One region of the Enteractinococcus fodinae genome, then DNA from elsewhere that is predicted to be linked to it. Evidence: predicted binding sites of a transcription regulator. Region 1 holds the regulator's gene; the other holds the start of a gene.

Evidence for each region. The regulator Rex, encoded in region 1, represses fermentation and respiration genes when NADH is low (regulators of the CRP and FNR family bind a similar motif). The targets are predictions, from matches to a motif close to CTTGTGAANNNNTTCACAAG.
Region 2: the regulator Rex is predicted to act here: its motif matches at 1,577-1,596, upstream of J2S62_RS06075 (glyceraldehyde-3-phosphate dehydrogenase).

What each region holds. Positions count from the first base shown of each region.
Region 1 covers NZ_JAVDYJ010000001.1:617,996-622,266, reverse strand. The annotation lists gene J2S62_RS02890 (TlpA family protein disulfide reductase) at 1-250, opposite strand, end outside; gene J2S62_RS02885 (histidine phosphatase family protein) at 314-958, opposite strand; gene J2S62_RS02880 (MFS transporter) at 1,114-1,983, shown strand; gene J2S62_RS02875 (redox-sensing transcriptional repressor Rex) at 1,959-2,594, opposite strand; gene J2S62_RS02870 (glutaredoxin family protein) at 2,591-2,836, opposite strand; gene J2S62_RS02865 (helix-turn-helix domain-containing protein) at 2,911-3,138, opposite strand; gene J2S62_RS02860 (acetoin utilization protein AcuC) at 3,241-4,271, opposite strand, start outside.
Region 2 covers NZ_JAVDYJ010000001.1:1,288,229-1,292,499, reverse strand. The annotation lists gene J2S62_RS06075 (glyceraldehyde-3-phosphate dehydrogenase) at 49-1,530, opposite strand; gene J2S62_RS06070 (HNH endonuclease family protein) at 1,653-2,378, opposite strand; RNA gene rnpB (RNase P RNA component class A) at 2,408-2,766, opposite strand; gene J2S62_RS06060 (YaaA family protein) at 2,831-3,580, shown strand; gene J2S62_RS06055 (zinc ribbon domain-containing protein) at 3,577-4,271, opposite strand, start outside.

The DNA.
Region 1 (4,271 bases):
TCACTAGCGCTGGCCCGTCGAGGGTGTCTGCCGAGATGGTTTCGCCGGTGAAGGTTTCACCGGAGAATTCGACGGTTTCGCTGCGTTCGTCGATCGCCAATTCCATGACGGAGCCATCCCCGGCAATATAGTTTTTGCCGCCGGAGTTGCCGGCTTGGGCGGCCAATGGGTCATCACCCGAGCACGCGGTGAATAGTACGGACCCCGCAATGGCTAGGCCGATCAGTGCGCGTGACGTCTTGTTCCTCACAAGTTCTCCCTTTCAAATACCGCGGAAGAGTCTAGTTCTGGTTACTGGGTAGTTCCTGAGTGTTTAGGCGCCTGGTAGGGCTGCTGCGTGTTGGCTGAGGTGCTCTACAGGCTCGCTATAGGACACGGTCGGGATGCGCTGGCCAGGGGCAAATTCAAAGCTGGTGACCGAAGCGAGCGAACACTGTCTGCGTCGCGGATCGTGGGCCAATTGCTTGCCTTCTGCGGATAAGCGAGTCACCCAGATGGGCAGCTGATGAGAGACCACCACTGCCGAAGCACCCGGTCCGTGGGTGAGCATCAGCTCGTCTCGCACCTCTTGAATAGCTTTGGCCATCCGATCGGCCTGTTGGAAGTAGGGCTCGCCCCAAGACGGCCGGAAAGGGTTAAGGACCAGCGGCCAAAGTTTCGGGTTGCGCAGTTGGCGCCGCATATCGGATAACCCCTGGAAACTGTTGTCGGCTTCCAGTACGCGATCATCGGTTCTGATGTCCATGGCGAATTTTTGGGCCAGGGGTGCAATGGTTTCTTGCGCGCGTTGCAGTGGGGAGGATACTAAAATCTGTGGCGTGGTTTCCCAGCCGTCGGCTAATTCTTGGGCCATTTGGTGGCCGAGCGTCGACAACCCGAAGCCGGGGAGCCGGCCGTAGAGCACTTTATCGGGGTTGAACACTTCGCCGTGACGAACCAAATGCACGCTAACAGTCATACAGCTCATTTTTGCATAGAGTTCATGTCCGTTTTGTCCAGAGCTGGCTGCAGTGGGCTGCTTAAGCTACCGGGTAAGAATTTTGCTGCCCGCTGTCATGCGCACCAGCACTGACTCGTTAGGATAGGAGCAAAGTTGTTTCGGAAAGGCTTGTCATGAACGAAAAACATTCTAAGGACAATCCCGATTATGGGGTTCGACTCACCGGCGACGAGCTCGCCGAGTATCAACAAAAGTTGCAGCAATCGCAAGCCCAGTCCGGGAGTTCGGCAGCTTCCGAATACGGCCCACAGGGAGTACAGGGTCAGCAAGCATCCTCGGAATACGGGCCACAAGGTGGCCAACAGCCCGGTTATCAGCAGCCCGGTTTCCAACAACCCGGCTATCAATCCCCCGGATATTCGCAGCAGCCCGGATACCAGCAGCCAGGCTACCAGCAGCCTGGGTATCAGCAACCTGGCGGCGCACCGTATGGCCAGCAGCCATTTGGTGGACCGCAGCTGCATCCCGATATGGCCAAGGAACCGGAACGGCCCAAAACCGTCAATCTCGCGTTTTGGTCCATTATTGCTGCCGGCATCTCGTACCTCATCACCCAGTTGATCGTGCTCTCCCTGCCAAACCGTGGCATGAGTGAGCAAGAGATGCAGATGCTCGACGATATGATCGGCCCAATGATGGCAGAGCTGCCCGTCGACAGCATCTCGGCCTACCTCAACTCACCGATGATGACGGCTTCGATGATTGCCCAAGCGGTCATCTTCTTGGTTGCCTACATTCTCGTGGCGCTCGGCATTCGCCATGGTTGGCGTTCGATGCGGATCATCGGCACCATCTTCGCGGTCTTCTCGCTGTTTTCTTTCACATTCGTGTCACCGTTAGCCGCTGTCTTCTCCGTAGCATCAGTGATTCTGGGCATCGTCGGGATTGTGTATGCTTGGCTGCCGGCTTCGACCGAGTACTTCCGGCGCAAGGCCTGGCAGAAGGCCGCGAAGCGGGCTTACCCCGACGTGCCATCCCGATGAAACGCTAAGATTTGCAGCTCTGCTGAAAGATCCACGGTTTGCACTCTGACGTGGTCGGGCACCTGTAATCTGCGCGGCGCAAAATTCAATATCCCAGTAATCCCAGCGTCCACGAGGATATCGGCGACGTCTTGGGCGACCTCTCCCGGCACCGCTACGATGGCCAGTTCCATATCGTGGTCGGTGCCGATGTCGTTAATGTCCAAAATGGTGTACCCGCCGATGATTTGTCCGATCTTTGCGGGATCGCTATCGGCCACCGCGGTAATGTGCATCCCGCGGTCCCCAAATCCTTCATAGGACATCAGTGCGGTGCCTAAATTGCCGGCTCCCACGAGCAGGACCCGGCGTCCGCTGGTCACCCCCAGTATGTGGGCGATCGTGTAGCGTAGTGCTTCAACTGAGTAGCCTTGTCCGGCGCGGCCACTGTGCCCCATCGCAGCGACATCCTTGCGAGTTAGCGCATCAGAACACCCCAGAGCTTTGGCCAATTGTGCCGAGGTCACGTGGGCGACCCCCTGCGCGTGCATGACCTCCAGATAGCGCAGATACTGCGGCAACCGCGATAGGGTACGTGCCGACAGCTTCTTAGCCGCGGGCTGGTCGGTCATGCCTCACGTCCGGCTTCAATCATCAGCCGGAGCCGGGCCGGATCGATCACCCAGAAGTCGCGCTGTTTGTCATCAATAAATAATACGGGAATCTCTTCGGCGAACTGCTCTGCCAGCTCTGGATGGTCCGTGGTGGAGATCTCTTGCCAGCTCATGTCGTATTCTGCCGTGACTTCGTCCAGAGTTTGACGGGCGGCAGCACACAAGTGACATTCTGGTTTGGTCAGCAGTTTGAGTTCCACGGGCCATTCTTTCGGGGTAGATAAACACAAAACCGCCTGCAAGAGGCGGTTTTGTTGCGGTCAAAACTTATGTGTTAGTTATCGTCGGTACCGGTGGCTGCATCCGTATCCGTGACGATGGCCTGCACGGCTTCCTGTGGGACACGGTAGGAGCGCCCGAATCGCACTGCTGGTAAGTCCCCGGAATGAATCATCCGGTAGACGGTCATCCGCGAGACCCGCATCATATCTGCGACCTCGGTGACCGTCATGAACTTAGCCTCTGCGAAATTGTCCGCCACGATTACTACTCCTTTAAACATTCCCTCGAGGACGGGGTTCTACGCCTGAGGGGAAGTTCAAGTGTAGGCGGCAACCACCATTAGACATTAATAATAGCTTACGAAAGCAATTGCAATACGTCACTAATCAAACCACGGGTCCAATCCATGAAACGGGAAGACCGCTTTACGGGTGGCCATGATGGACTGATCAGTGGGGTCTGCCGGATCATAGCCGATCTCCCAAGACCGCCACCACACGTCGGCATCATCGGTCATGGTCGTCACGACGTCTTCGACTGCAAGGCCCAGCTCATCAGCAACAACTTGGCGCCAGGCATGCGGGATTTCGGTATGCAACGGGATCGGCGTGCCGGCTGCAATGCCCACCAGGTGTGCCCAGGCCCGCGGCACAACTTTCATCGGGCTGTAACCGCCACCTCCCAGTGCTAGCCATTTGCCACCGGCGAAATCATCGGCCCAGTCTGAGGCGTCGAGCATGAGCTGACGCTGCCCGTCGAGTGACAGGTTCAGATCGGCAAGCGGGTCGTGCCGGTGACCATCGACCCCGTGCTGAGTGACTAAGACTTGTGGGTCAAAGGCGCGTAACAGCTGCGGTACTACCGCGTGGACAGCCCGCAGAAAACCGGCGTCTCCGGTGGCAGCGGGCACGGCGACATTCACTGCGGTGCCTTCGGCCTGCGGCCCGCCAACATCTTTGGCGAAACCGGTGCCGGGAAACAGCAGCAGCCCAGTTTCGTGGATTGAGATGGTCATGACGCGCGGGTCGTTCCAGAACAGCTGTTCAACCCCGTCGCCGTGGTGGGCATCGACATCCACGTAGGCCACACGTTCTGCACCGTTGTCCAGCATCCACTGAATCGCCAGTGCGGCGTCGTTATAAATACAAAACCCTGAGGCCGCAGAGCGCTGCGCGTGGTGCATGCCCCCGGCGAAGTTCACGGCCCGGTCGATTTCTCCGGTCCACACGGCTTGACCGGCTGCCAGGGTGCCACCGGCAATACGAGCGGAGGCTTCGTGCAGGTCGGCAAAAACCGGGCAGTCTTCGGTGCCTAGACCGACGGATTCATAGACCCGGGGAATGCAGGCGATCGCGCTGGAATCACCAGATGCGGCATCCCGGGAGGCCGCTTTGACTTGGACGATGTAGTCAA
Region 2 (4,271 bases), 670 kb from region 1:
TGAGGCCCCCATCAAGTGGCGGCCTCATTTTTGTGAATCGTGCTGAAGCTAGGCTTTCGCTGCTACCTGAGCTTTAGGAAAGACTGGCAGGTTTTCGCCGGCCATCTTTTCAACTGCGCGAACGACCTGGGTCGAGTAGCCGTATTCGTTGTCGTACCAGACGTAGAGGATCAGATTCGAGCCACCGTTGGAACCTTCGTTGACGATAGTGGCAAGGCCATCTACGACACCTGCGCGGTCCGAACCAACAAAGTCGGTCGAAACAGCGTCGTGGGAGTAAATGTAATCGATCTGCTTGCTGAGCTCACCGGTCAGAGATTCCTGCCGCAGACGAGCGTTGATCTCGTCTTTGGAGGTTTCGCCGTTGAGCTGCAGGTTGAGAATGGCCATCGATACGTTCGGGGTTGGTACGCGAATCGCGTTGCCCGAGAGTTTCCCGGACAGTTCTGGCAGTGCTTTAGCAACTGCGGTGGCTGCACCGGTTTCGGTGAGGACCATGTTCAATGCGGCGGCACGACCACGGCGGGAACCCTTGTGGAAGTTATCGATGAGGTTCTGGTCGTTGGTGTAGGCGTGAACCGTTTCGACGTGTCCGTGATGGATGCCGTATTCATCGTTGAGCACCTTGAGTACCGGAGTGATCGCGTTGGTCGTGCACGAGGCAGCCGAGATGATCTTGTCATCTTCAGTGATGTCATCGGTGTTCACACCGTAGACGATGTTTTTCAGATCGCCCTTACCTGGTGCGGTCAGAATGACTTTGGAGACGCCCTTGGCTTCAAGGTGCTGTCCCAGGCCTGCTTCGTCGCGCCAGACACCGGTATTGTCGATGACTATGGCATTGTTGATGCCGTATTCGGTGTAGTCGATTGCGGCTGGATCCGATGCGTTGATCATCTGGATCTGCGTGCCATTCGCGGTGATGGTGTTAGCATCTGCATCAACTTCGATGGTGCCGTTGAACGGGCCGTGAACCGAGTCGCGGCGCAGCATCGAAGCGCGCTTGTAGATATCATCGTCGCCCTTAGAGCGGACCACGATCGCACGGAGACGCAGTTTGGTACCGCCACCGGCGTAGTCAAGCAGAATGCGAGCCAACAAGCGACCGATACGACCAAAACCATACAGGACGACGTCTGTAGTATCGCCGAGGCCTTCGCCGTTCTTGTCGACGATGTCAGCAAGCTCGGTTTTGACGAACTCTTTGACGTCGCCACCGTTCTGACGGAATTTTTTGACCATGCGAGCCAGATCCACAGAGCCTGCACCGAGGTTTAACTCGACCATGGCCTGCAAGATGGCATAGGAGTCTTCAACAGGAAGAATAGATTCATCAACCTGACGAGCAAACCGGTGCGCCTTCAAGATATCCACGACTGACTGGTGGACGAGGCTTCGACCGTAGATGGATGTCACGACATTGTTGTTGCGGTACAACGAGCCGATGAGTGGAACCATCTGCTCAGCCAACTGCTCACGTTCACTCCACTGCTGGAGAGTTTGCTGCGTGCTGGCGGTGATATCTGCCACGATGTGGTCCTTTTCTGCAGAGTGTGCGATTGGCGGACGAGCCAACCTTATGAAAACATTCTCATCTTAGCGTTTCACGCCAAAGGATACCCGCGCAATGAAGACAGCGCACACTTCTGCCGCTATTGGCGAAGTACTGGCAGCTCATCGGCGGTTGTATAAACCGGTTGCGATGGACATTCGCTCAGAATATCGCGAATTGCCTCGTATTCGGCTTCAGTGACCCATAACTCATACTTGGCTTTCACTGCGGTCTGGATCGATACGAACTCACAACGAAATGCCTTATTCGGCGGTAACCAGGTCGCTGCGTCAGCATCCGATTTCTGCTGGTTCGCCGGCCCATCAACCGCTAGCAGGTTCAGCGGATCATTAGCGAAGCGTTCGCGTTGTTCTTCCGGCAACTGCTGCGCGCCCTTCTGCCAAGCATCGGATAGCGCCACGACGTGATCGATCTGAACTTCCATCGACGTTTCCGGGCCGCGAACAAAGTCAATGGTGGTGTCCGTAAATGGATCCTCTAACACACCGGTCAGCACCGTGCAGTTGTCGTCGCGAGTGGTCACGTTGTCGAGGTCGCGAGCAAGAATATCGTTGCGTGCGTCGCACCCATTGCCATCGGGGTCGAGCCAACCGTTGCCGAACTCATCGCGGCTATACCCGGTCTGTGGTGCCCGACCTTTGATTTCTAAGGTCTCGAGCTGTTCCAGCGCGGTGCCTTCGGCCGGCACGTAATCCTGCTCGGCCGGAAACACATACGTGACCACCAGATAGAGACCTATGACCACGATCAGCACCGGGATGGGGAGCTTGGCCAGCGCGGATTTTTCTTTTTGACGGTTTGACAATGTTTTCTTTCGCGAACTGAACAGTTGAGACGGGATGGAGCGCTATAAGCCGGATTCTGTCACCGCACGATTATGAGTCGTGGGTTGATGATCATCTATCTGGTCACTGCGTTGCCGCAGGACTCAAGCGATCAACCCGAACACTGGGCGGGCCGCCTCATAACGTGTTCTGCTTGATCTTGCACCGGATGGGGTTTACCGAGCCGAACGTGTCACCACGTCCGCTGGTGGTCTCTTACTCCACCCTTTCACCCTTACCTCTTTGCAGAGGCGGTCTACTTTCTGTGGCACTGGCCTGCGGATTGCTCCGAGTGGGTGTTACCCACCATCCTGCCCTGTGGTGTCCGGACTTTCCTCGACCTCAGTCGCGATCATCTGCTGCTCCATCCCGAAGTTCTTATTTTAGCCAAGATTGGCTAGAGCGCGTAATCAGAGCTACTAAACTCGCAGTCATGATGATTCTGCTGCCGCCGTCCGAAGGTAAAACTGCACCTCAAACCGGTTCCCCCCTGGATTTCAATGAACTGCTGTTTCCGGAGCTGTCGGGCGAACGGCGCACCCTCATCCAAGAGTTACAGGTTGTTTCGAGCCTGGCTGGAGCCCACGAAATCCTAAAAGTCGGCAAAACCCTGACCGACGAAATTACGGCAAATCAGCACCTCTTGGACGCTCCCACCGCTCCAGCGTGGCAGGTCTATACCGGAGTTCTCTATGATGCCCTCGACTATGGAACGTTGAAGGGCATTGACGAGGACGTCACGCTCGTGTTTTCCGCGCTGTTCGGTGTGACGCGGTTGTCGGATCGTATCCCGACGTACCGGTTTCCGGCGACTGCCAAACTCCCGGGCATTGGCAATACCGGAACCTGGTGGCGCGAGCGCCTCACCGATCAGATGGCAGATTTCGCGACGGGACCGATCATTGATTGCCGGTCCTCGAGTTATAAACCGTTTTGGAAAACGCCACCTCTGCGGACAGTGACGATCGATGTGTTTCAACGCGTCAACGGCGAGTTGAAAGTGGTCTCGCATTGGGCAAAACAAGCCCGCGGGTTCGTCGCACGGCACTTGCTGCAAGCACAAGCCAATCAACCGCTGGGTTCAATCGACCAGGTTGCTGACTCAGTCAGCGAGATCTACGAGGTGGAAATGGTGCCGCCAACCACGCGGAAACCAGCATCACTGCGGATCGTGCTGAACTAGCTGCGCACGATAATAGCTCCGGTGTCGGGGCAATATGCCACCTGGTCTTCCGGAGTCCTGTGAATTTCGGCTAGTTCCGCCGGCGCGATTGGTACACCGGCACCTGATAACCCATCAGGTTGCAGCTCGAACACGCCGACACCCTGGTTCTGGTCGCGTAGTTGCTCATACTCTTTGACTAAATCTGCCGGCAGCGTTTCGGCGAGCTTGTCGCGCTCGATCGTCAGTTCCTTACCTTGTTTCGATAGTTGCTGGCCGCGTTCATTGAGCGTATTGATCCGTACATTTACCGCTTGTTGTGCCTCGGTCACTTTAGCTTGAGCCTGTTGCAATGCTTGACGAGCATCTTCTAGTGCTTGCATTGCGGCCAACTCGGCTTCCTCTTGGCCCTCAATTCGTATCGTCAGTTCTGCGATTTCCATGGTTACCGCCTGAACATCCCGACTAGAGACGTCATCAGCATCCATTTGCGACTGCAGCCGGTCGCGTCTTCTGGTGGTGTCGGCCACGGTACGCTCAGCTTCCGTTGCCGCCGCTTCGCGTTCAGCTACGTGGTGCTCAAGTCGTTTGACATGTTCGACGGCTGTGGCACCGTCGCGCCGCAACTTCGCAAGCTGCTTATCTTGTCTGATCTCGCTGAGTTGCGTCCGTACCCGTGTCAGCTGGTTATCAAGCGACTGTAAATCGAGCA